DNA from 3 places in the Agrobacterium sp. fls2-241-TYG-188a genome. Region 1 is predicted to be linked to each of the others. Evidence: riboswitches for the same ligand, from Rfam matches in the RefSeq annotation. Region 1 holds a riboswitch; each other region holds the start of a gene.

What was found. Region 1 has a riboswitch for thiamine pyrophosphate ahead of QRN85_RS18665 (hydroxyethylthiazole kinase). Riboswitches for the same ligand answer to the same signal wherever they lie in the genome.
Region 2: another riboswitch for thiamine pyrophosphate. It lies ahead of thiC (phosphomethylpyrimidine synthase ThiC); the one in region 1 lies ahead of QRN85_RS18665 (hydroxyethylthiazole kinase).
Region 3: another riboswitch for thiamine pyrophosphate. It lies ahead of thiB (thiamine ABC transporter substrate binding subunit); the one in region 1 lies ahead of QRN85_RS18665 (hydroxyethylthiazole kinase).

Annotation. Positions count from the first base shown of each region.
Region 1 covers NZ_JARVRD010000006.1:191,288-194,560, forward strand. Annotated here, with positions in the region: gene thiD (bifunctional hydroxymethylpyrimidine kinase/phosphomethylpyrimidine kinase) at 1-10, opposite strand, end outside; gene thiE (thiamine phosphate synthase) at 7-663, opposite strand; gene QRN85_RS18665 (hydroxyethylthiazole kinase) at 653-1,390, opposite strand; TPP riboswitch at 1,459-1,561, opposite strand; gene iolG (inositol 2-dehydrogenase) at 1,635-2,627, opposite strand; gene telA (telomere resolvase TelA) at 2,871-3,273, opposite strand, start outside.
Region 2 covers NZ_JARVRD010000007.1:330,725-333,997, reverse strand. Annotated here, with positions in the region: gene thiC (phosphomethylpyrimidine synthase ThiC) at 1-1,645, opposite strand, end outside; TPP riboswitch at 1,744-1,855, opposite strand; gene QRN85_RS20345 (acyl carrier protein) at 2,015-2,266, shown strand; gene QRN85_RS20340 (acyl-CoA dehydrogenase family protein) at 2,266-3,273, shown strand, end outside.
Region 3 covers NZ_JARVRD010000007.1:212,199-215,471, forward strand. Annotated here, with positions in the region: gene QRN85_RS19835 (ABC-F family ATP-binding cassette domain-containing protein) at 1-898, shown strand, start outside; gene QRN85_RS19840 (VOC family protein) at 985-1,377, shown strand; TPP riboswitch at 1,422-1,531, shown strand; gene thiB (thiamine ABC transporter substrate binding subunit) at 1,572-2,585, shown strand; gene thiP (thiamine/thiamine pyrophosphate ABC transporter permease ThiP) at 2,600-3,273, shown strand, end outside.

The sequences.
Region 1 (3,273 bases):
TGGCTGTCATCTGCGTGCCTCCAGCGCAATATCCACATGATGGCGGAAGTACCGGGCTGCGGCGGCAATATCGGTGGCGCGAAACAGCCCGGAAATAACCGCCACACCGTCTGCGCCAGCGGCGATGAGAGCGGGCACTTTTTCCAGTGTGATGCCTGCGATAGCGCCGACCGGCATATCGGGCCGCATGTCTTTCAGAACGTTCCTAAGGCCCCTGAAGCCTTCCAGCCCCACAGGAGCGTCGGGGTTTACTTTCGAGACGGTATCGAAAACGCCGCCGATACAGGCATAGTCTGCCGGTGCGTTGCCCGCGCGCTCGGCGTCGTCCATGTTTTTGACCGTCAGGCCAATAATGGCAGCAGGCCCGAGCAGCCGCCTTACCGTTGCCGCGTCCATGTCATCGGCACCCAGATGGACGCCATCCGCGCCTGACGCGAGCGCTACGTCGACCCGGTCATTGATGACGAGCGGAACGCCCGTGCCTTGCAGAGCTTGCAGAATGAGAACTGCCTGCTGGATCATCTCTCGGGTCGAGGAATGCTTGTCTCTGTACTGGATGATGGTCGCCCCATGCCGCGCCGCCACCGCTGCGAGTTCCGGCAGGGGGGCGATATCGGCCAGTGATGCATCGACCAGCGCGTTCAGCCTGTAATCAATTCTCATGTCGTTCAATCCTCGCAAACGAAACGATTTCATCGGTACTCAGTCCGTTGAGGGCATCGAGAAACGCCGCCTCGAACGTCCCCGGACCACGCGAATGCCGTGCCGCAATTTCCGCAGAAACGCCTGTGGCTGTCAGGGCGGCTGCGGCCGCGAGAACCGGGTCTGTCTCAACCGCCATGAATGCCGCAATAACGCCGCCGGAGAGGCAGCCGGTGCCGGTAACTTTCGCCATCCAGGGATGACCGTTGTGGATGGTCGCCGCCCTGTTCTGGTCCTGAAGCAGGTCCTGCGGCCCGGTCTGGATACGCAGCGCCTTGGCGACATCGCCGATCACGGACATTTCCGCCTGGTTGCCGCGCACGATTGCGGGGCCGAGCGCAAGCATCTCCCTGGCAAATGCTAGGCGGGATGGGGAATAATCGCAGTGAACAGGGTCAATGATCCAGGGCTTGCCCTTGGCGTTTGCAATGGCGACTGCTTGCCGGATGACCTTGCGGCGTGCCTCGTCCAGCGTGCCGAGGTTGATAGTCAGCGCATCGACCATGAGGACGAAATCCTCAATCTCCTCCGGCGATGACGTCATGGAAGGAATGCCGCCGACAGCGGTTATTCCGTCTGCCGTGAATTTCTGGACGACGGTATTCATCAGGCAGTGCACCCGCGGACGTCGCTCGCGCACCCGCGTTAAAAGCTCGCCCGCCTTTTGGGCCGTGGGGAAATCGATCATGGTTTTCTCAGCACTCCAGACGTCTCGATGCAGAGACCCGGGCCAGGCGGAGAAGAGAAAAGCATTGCCTGCGCAGACTGTTCCGTTCCTACGCCGGCATGACCCGGATCAGGTTCAAGGGTCCGGCTCAGCGCCATCTCAGCATCGTCAGATGCTCCCCTCGGAATGTCTCGAAAGTGGCGTCTTTTACGCCTGCTGTCAATGGCGCGAAGGCATGGCAAGTGCCACACCTTCGCGGCAACGATCAGGTCAAATGCACAACGGTTTTTTCGCGTGCGGATTTGAGTGCGGCATCGGCCAGCTTCAAGGCGATGAGGCCGTCCTTTGCGGAAGGCGAGGGTGCGGCATTGTTCTCGATGGCATCGATGAAGGCCGCTATTTCTGCCGCGTAGGCTGCTGTGTAACGCGTCATGAAGAAATCGTGCAGAGGCGGACGCGTATAGCCATGCTTCGTCGCAATCTCGATGGAAACGGGCCGCTGGTTTTCTGCGGCTACCGAGCCGAGCGAACCGTGGACTTCGATGCGCTGATCATAGCCATAGGTCGCGCGGCGTGAGTTGGAAATCATCGCCTGACGTCCCGTCGCCGTGGTCAAGACGATACTGGCGCTATCGTAATCGCCGAGTTCCCCGATCTTGGGGTCCACGAGAACGGAGCCGCTTGCAAACACGCTGCCAATCTCTTCGCCGAGCAGGAACCGGGCGATGTCGAAATCATGGATGGTCATGTCGCGGAAGATGCCGCCCGAAACCTTGATATATTCCGGCGGCGGCGCGCCCGGGTCACGGCTGGTGATGGTCACCATCTCGACCTTGCCGATCTGGCCGTCATCTATTGCTTTGCGCACGGCACGGAAATGCGGATCAAAACGGCGATTGAAGCCAAGCATGATCTTGGCGCCCGTCTCTTCCACCACATCGATGCAGGATTGGGCACGTGCGACATCCAGATCGATCGGCTTCTCGCAGAAAATAGCCTTGCCAGCGCGTGCAAAGCGCTCGATCAGATCGGCGTGGGTATTGGTAGGTGTGCAGATGATAACCGCATCAATGTCGGGATTGGCGAGAACGGCATCGATGGTGCTGATCTCGCAACCGGTTTCATCGGCAATCGCCTGAGCTGCCTCCTGAAAGGCGTCTACCACGGCAACCAGCTTTGCACGCTTGTCAGAGGCAATTGCCTTGGCGTGGACTTTCCCAATGCGCCCGGCACCCAGCAAGGCCAATTTCGTAACCATCGTTTCCTCCCGATCTGGTCATCTGGGCGCGTTGGTCGCGGTCGAGAATAGAACGTCGGCGCGAGCACGAAACCCATTTTGGAATATATGTTCCATCTTGCTAGATGCCCGTTTCATTTGTGTCAAGCAGTCTTGAGCGAGAGGTGCAGGCCAGATATTTTGAGCAGCTGAGATCCCATGCGCACACGCCCGCGCACTCCTTATCGGCTGCACCGGTTTGGTAGTGTCTGGAAGGTCTTGCCCTTAGCTCTCCGGCATTCCAGGTATCTGATTGATCGTCCGCATCTGGTTGATGGTGCGATCCGCCAGATGCTCCGCGCGCGCCTTGGACTGGTCAGCATCTTCGGGAAAGGTGTAGGTCATGTAGGACAATGAGGTTTCAAGGTCATTGTTGTTGTGGCCAAGGATAGCCGCGAAATAGCTGTTCTTGGTGACCCGTGGGGGCGCGAAATTGCGGAATGCAATTTCTGCATAGAGATGACGCAGGCCATAGGGCTTGGCGGGTTCTTCCTTGGGCCAGATATCTTCGAATTTGGCGATGACGGCATCCCGCAAGGGCAGACGAACTTCCGAGGTGAAGTCGTCGACGCTTAGCCCCAGCCAAAGCTTGCCATCGCTACTCTCGCGCAGGCGGCGATAGGCGTCG
Region 2 (3,273 bases), on a different contig from region 1:
TGGGCAGGGTCTCATCGTGAAAGGACCTGGCCGTCTCAGGGTCGAGCGACAGATTGAACTGATCTTCCCAACGAAACTCGAAGCGCGCACGCGATAGCGCATTGTCCCGGATCTGTGCCGCCGGATGTCCTTTGGCGAGATCGGCAGCATGAGCGGCGATCTTGTAGGTAATCACGCCAACCTTGACGTCATTGCGATCGGGCAGACCGAGATGCTCCTTTGGCGTGACGTAGCAAAGCATGGCCGTGCCGAACCAGCCGATCATGGCAGCGCCGATGCCTGATGTGATGTGGTCGTAGCCGGGGGCAATATCGGTTGTGAGCGGCCCAAGCGTATAGAAGGGTGCCTCGCCGCAGACCTTCAACTGCTTGTCCATGTTCTCCTTGATCTTGTGCATTGGCACATGGCCGGGCCCTTCGATCATCACCTGACAATCTTTCGCCCAGGCAATCTGTGTCAGTTCTCCAAGCGTCTCCAGTTCCGCAAACTGCGCAGCATCATTGGCATCGGCAATAGAGCCGGGACGCAGGCCATCGCCTAACGAGAAGGAAACGTCATAGGCCCGGCAGATGTCGCAGATTTCCTCGAAATGCTCGTAGAGGAAGGACTCCTTGTGGTGATGCAGACACCACTTGGCCATGATGGAGCCACCACGCGAAACGATGCCGGTGACCCTGTTGACGGTGAGCGGAATGTAGTGCAGCCGGACGCCCGCATGGATGGTGAAATAGTCGACGCCCTGCTCGGCCTGCTCGATCAACGTATCGCGAAACACCTCCCAGGTCAGGTCTTCGGCAATGCCGCCCACCTTTTCCAGCGCCTGATAGAGAGGCACGGTGCCAATCGGGACCGGAGAATTGCGGATGATCCATTCCCGGATGTTATGGATGTTGCGACCGGTGGAAAGGTCCATGACGGTGTCGCCACCCCAGCGGATGGCCCAGACCATCTTGTCGACCTCATCCGCCATGGAGGAGGTCACCGCAGAGTTTCCGATATTGGCGTTGATCTTGACCAGAAAATTGCGGCCGATAATCATCGGCTCGGCTTCGGGGTGGTTGATATTTGCGGGAATGATCGCCCGGCCAGCGGCGACTTCCTGACGCACAAATTCCGGCGTGACGAAATCTGGAATATGTGCACCAAAACTTTCGCCATCCCGCACCAGCTTGTCCTTGATCGCCTCGCGGCCAAGGTTCTCACGAATGGCGATAAATTCCATTTCCGGTGTGATGATACCTGCTCGAGCATATGCGAGCTGCGTGACGGCCTTCCCGTCCCTGGCTTTCAACGGCCGATGGCGCAGCGGGAATTCAGGTGTCAGCCGCTCGCCAGTCGCAAAGCCGTTATCCTCCGGTTTGACGTGGCGGCCATCATAGACCTCCACATCGCCCCGGGCGACGACCCAGTCATGACGCAGCCGAGGCAATCCGCTCTCTATGCTGACGGTATGGGAAGGGTCGGTATAGGGGCCGGAGGAGTCATAGACCGTGACCGGCGGCTCGCCGGCTGTTGGATGCACGGCGATTTCTCGCATCGGCACACGGATATGGGGGTGAAGGGTTCCCGGCTTGTAGATTTTGGTGGAGGCAGGAAGCGGGCCTGTGGTGACGACAGGCGAGAGATTTTTAGTGACAATGTTCATCGTGAGGCTCCAAAGCAAAGACAGTGGAGACCCAGTTCGAGCATGAAGACGAAAAACCACGGACGAATAGCGATAATGTTCGACGAGGTCGAACTGCCAGTTCCGCGTTTGCACCGTCCCTACGCCAGTATGAACTGGATCAGGTTCAACGGGTCACTGCGCGCGCTAGCAGTATCTCAGCCCCTTGCCGGGACCCCCCTGGTGAATGTCGCAATGAAAGACCCGGCGTCATCTTTTGTCAAGTTGCGATATTGGTCGCTTTTTAGCGGTCACGACAAATTAACCTAGCCATTTATACGAATGTTATTTTTTCCAGCTTATTTCGAAGAATGCGTTATGATGACGCGCTAATATGGGAGAATATAGGGAATGAATTCAACAATTCGTGAAATACTATCGAAATTCGGGCAGCTCCCTGCGCCGGTCGATACAATCGCTGACGACGCTGATCTTTATGCAGCGGGACTTTCTTCTTTCGCATCAGTACAGTTGATGCTTGGTATCGAAGACGCATTCGATATCGAATTTCCTGACAGTATGCTCAATCGCAAGTCATTTGCGAGCATCCACGCAATCGAAACCACAGTGAAGACGATTCTCGACGGCAAAGAGGCGGCGTAATGGACCTTTCCGTCGCACCGCCCAATGCCACGCTCTCTGCGCGCGCGGCTCGGGTCGCGTCAATCGCCGCACACCATGCGGATGACGTCGATGCGGCCGCACGGTTCCCGAAGGAAGCTGTCGATGCTCTGCGCTCGGAACGGCTTCTGGGGATTCAGGTTCCGGCACATCTCGGCGGCGAGAGTGCCAGCCTTTCGCAGATTGCGGACATCTGCTGCACCCTTGGGCAGTCCTGCTCTGCAACGGCAATGATTTTCGCCATGCACCACATCAAGGCATCCAGCCTTGTCGAGCATGGAGAGGAGAGCGCCTGGCATACCGAATTCATGCGACGTGTGGCAGCTGAGCAGCTTCTGCTGGGTTCGGCAACGACGGAAGGCGGCATAGGCGGAAATCTACGAAATTCGATCTGCGCCATCCATGTCGATGGCGAGAATTGCACGCTGGAAAAAGACGCCACCGTCATTTCCTACGGCAGTGAAGCGGACGCCATTCTCATTACATCGCGCGCCCATGCCGATGCTGCGCCTGCCGACCAGGTGATGACGGTTTTCCTGAAGAACCAGTACAGCCTTGAAAAGACGCATGTCTGGAACACGCTGGGTATGCGAGGCACGTGCTCGGACGGATTTCTGTTCAAGGGCCAAGCGCCGGCACAGCAGATTTTCCCGAAACCCTTTGCGGAAATCGCCGCGCAATCCATGCTGGCAACCTCCCACCTGTTGTGGAGCGGTGTGTGGTACGGGATCGCCGCCGATGCTGTCCTCCGCGCCCAGGCATTCGTTCGCGCAGCTGCCCGCAAGTCGCCCGGTGTCGCACCTCCAGGCGCTATTCGTCTGGCAGAAGTATCCAGCAAGCTGCAGATTGTGAAATCGAACGTCATTGCTGGTCTCAAGGCCTATGAAGACACCAGAAACGATCCCGACCGGCTGATGTCGATGGCCTTTGCCATCGCCATGAACAACGTCAAGATATGCTCGTCGGAAACCATTCTGGAAATCATCAAC
Region 3 (3,273 bases), on a different contig from region 1:
CATCGGCTTCGTCGGTCCCAACGGTGCGGGAAAGACGACGCTTCTCAAGATGCTGACCGGTCAGCTGGAGCCGGATAGCGGCTGGGTCAAGCTTGGCACCAATCTGGAGATTGCGACGCTCGACCAGAAGCGTGAGGATCTCAACCCCAACGATACGCTGGCGCATTATCTGACCGACGGCCGTGGTGAAAACCTGCTGGTCAATGGCGAGTTGAAGCATGTGACCGGCTACATGAAGGATTTTCTGTTCCAGCCGGAACAGGCCAGAACTCCGATCCGTAATCTTTCGGGCGGCGAGCGCGCACGTCTCATGCTGGCGCGCATTCTGGCACGGCCGACCAATCTTCTGATCCTCGACGAACCCACCAACGATCTCGATATCGAGACGCTTGATCTCCTGCAGGAGATTGTTGCCGGTTTTGCAGGCACTGTCATCCTCGTCAGCCACGACCGCGACTTCCTTGATCGCACGGTGACTTCCACCATCGCTCCTGCCAATCCGGATGCGCCTGACGGTCGCTGGATTGAATATGCAGGTGGCTATTCGGACATGATGGCGCAGCGCAAGGGCGCCTCGGACGAGAAGCGAAAGGCCGAAAAGCAGGAAAAGGCCAAGGCTTCCGCTTCGTCCAACTCCGCTGCCGAGCCTTCGAAAGCCAAGGGGAAGCTGTCCTTCAAGCAGAAATTCGCGCTGGAAAATCTTCCCAAGGAGATGGAGAAGGCGCAGGAAGAAATCGCCCGGCGCGAGCAACGTATGGCTGATCCCAACCTCTTCACCAAAGATCCGGCGGCCTTCAATACGCTTGCCGATGAGATGTCGAAGCTTCGCCAGAAGCTCGAAACGATGGAGGAAGAGTGGCTGGAACTCGAGATGCTGCGTGAGGAACTCGAAAGCTAGACGGGCCTCATTGCGGCGACGGCGTCACGGCACCATCTATGACAGTAACGCAGATCGCGTTTTCTGTTGCAGCGGAGGAGCCAGACATGCGCATGATTTTCGTCAACCTTCCGGTCAAGGATGTCGCAAGATCCAAGGCGTTTTTCACCGCGCTTGGCTTTAACTTCAATCCTGAATACTCGGATGATCGCACGCTATGTATGATCATAGAGAAGAATATTTTCGTCATGCTGCTGCAGGAGGAGCGGTTCCGCGATTTCATCAATGGCGACATTGCCGATGCGATGCGCGCCAAGGAGGTGCTCACCTGTGTTTCTGCCTCTAGCCGTGAAGAGATCGACCAGATGATCGCCGCCGCGCTGGCCAATGGCGGGGCGGAGTGGAAGCCCGTGCAGGATCATGGCTTCATGTATGCGGGTAGCTTTCAGGATCCCGATGGCCATGTCTGGGAACTGGTCCATATGAGCGCCCCGGCCTAGACGTTGCCGTCTTGCTAATTCTCTCCTGAGGCACTACATCTTCGGCAGATCTAACGGGGTGCTTTGTTCTGACACGGACAAGGCTGAGAGGCTCTGCCAACCCGAAGAACCTGATCCGGTTAACACCGGCGGAGGGATTAGACGGCTTCCATCAAGACGCCCTTTTCCCCTTGTCGCTTGAGGAGGTGCTTTTGATGTTCCGTCGTATTTTCCTTCATGGCCTGATGCTGGCATCGGTGATGGTTCCTGGTCTTGCCGCCGCGCAGGACAAGAAGACGCTCACCGTCTACACCTATGAAAGCTTTGTTTCGGAATGGGGCCCCGGTCCTAAGGTCAAGGCCGCATTCGAGAAAGCGTGTGACTGCACCCTCAACTTCGTCGGCGTAGCCGATGGTGTGGCGCTTCTCAACAGGTTGAAGCTGGAAGGTCCATCGTCAAAAGCGGATGTCGTTCTGGGTCTCGACACAAACCTGATTGCGGAAGCCAAGCAAACCGGGCTCTTCGAAAAATCCGGGGTCGATGCGTCTGCGGCGAAGGTGCCGGGTGGCTTTCAGGACGATGTCTTCGTTCCCTATGATTACGGCCATTTCGCCGTTGTCTACGATACGCAGGTGATGAAAACGCCGCCGAGAAGTATGAAGGAACTGGTCGAGGGCGATCCGGCCCAGAAAATCGTCATTCAGGATCCGCGCACCTCGACACCGGGTCTCGGCCTGCTGCTCTGGGTCAAGTCGGTCTATGGCGATCAGGCGCCGCAGGCCTGGGCGAAGCTTAAGGACCGCATCTTGACGGTCACACCCGGATGGTCTGAATCCTACGGCCTCTTTACCAAAGGCGAAGCGCCGATGGTATTGTCCTATACGACGTCGCCTGCCTATCACATGGTGGCGGAAAATAGTGAAAGATATCAGGCTGCCGCCTTTGATGAGGGGCACTACATCCAGATCGAAGTTGCCGGTGTCTTGAAGAATGCCCCGCAACATGCGCTGGCGCAGCAGTTTCTGGCATTCGTTCTCACCTCCGGCTTCCAGGACACCATTCCTGAAAACAACTGGATGATGCCGGTGGCACCGACCTCCGCGCCCCTGCCTGCTGCGTTCTCCAAGCTGGTGCAGCCATCAAAGACCTTTCTGATGTCGCCGGAGGATGTCGCCCGCAACCGCAAGGCCTGGATCGATGAGTGGCTCGCGGCAATGAGCGTCAAGTAGGATCGAAGCAGGTCATGGTCGGACGCCGGGAAGGCCGATGGTTCATCTTTGGCGGGGCCGCGACGGTTACCGCTGTCGTCCTTTTCATCGGGCTTGCAATTTATGCGCTTCTGTCCTTTGACGTCAGCGCCGCGTCTGTTGGCCTGATCGATGCCTATACATGGCGGATACTGCGCTTCACGCTCTGGCAGGCGATGCTTTCGACGGTGCTGTCCGTCGCGCTTGGATTGCTGGTGGCCTTGGCACTTGCCCGGCAGCGCAACTTCCCCGGTCGCATATGGATCATCCGCCTGATGGCGGTTCCCATGGGCTTGCCGGTCATTGTCGGCGCGCTTGGACTGATATCGATCTGGGGCAGGCAGGGTGTCCTCAATATGCTTCCGCAGACTGCGGGTCTGGACGCGCCTGTCAGTATTTACGGTCTGTCCGGCATTCTTGTTGCCCATGTTTTCTTCAATCTTCCGCTGGCAACCCGCTTATTTCTGGCCGGACTTGAGGCGGTGCCGGGAGAATATTGGCGCATGGGCTCGGCGCTGGGCTTTGGACCTTTTGCTACATTTCGCTTCGTGGAATGGCCTGCCGTCGCACGAATTTTGCCAGGGGTCGCAGGACTTATCTTCATGCTTTGTGCAACAAGCTTCACCCTCGTCTTGCTGTTGGGCGGGGGACCTGCGGCCACGACAATCGA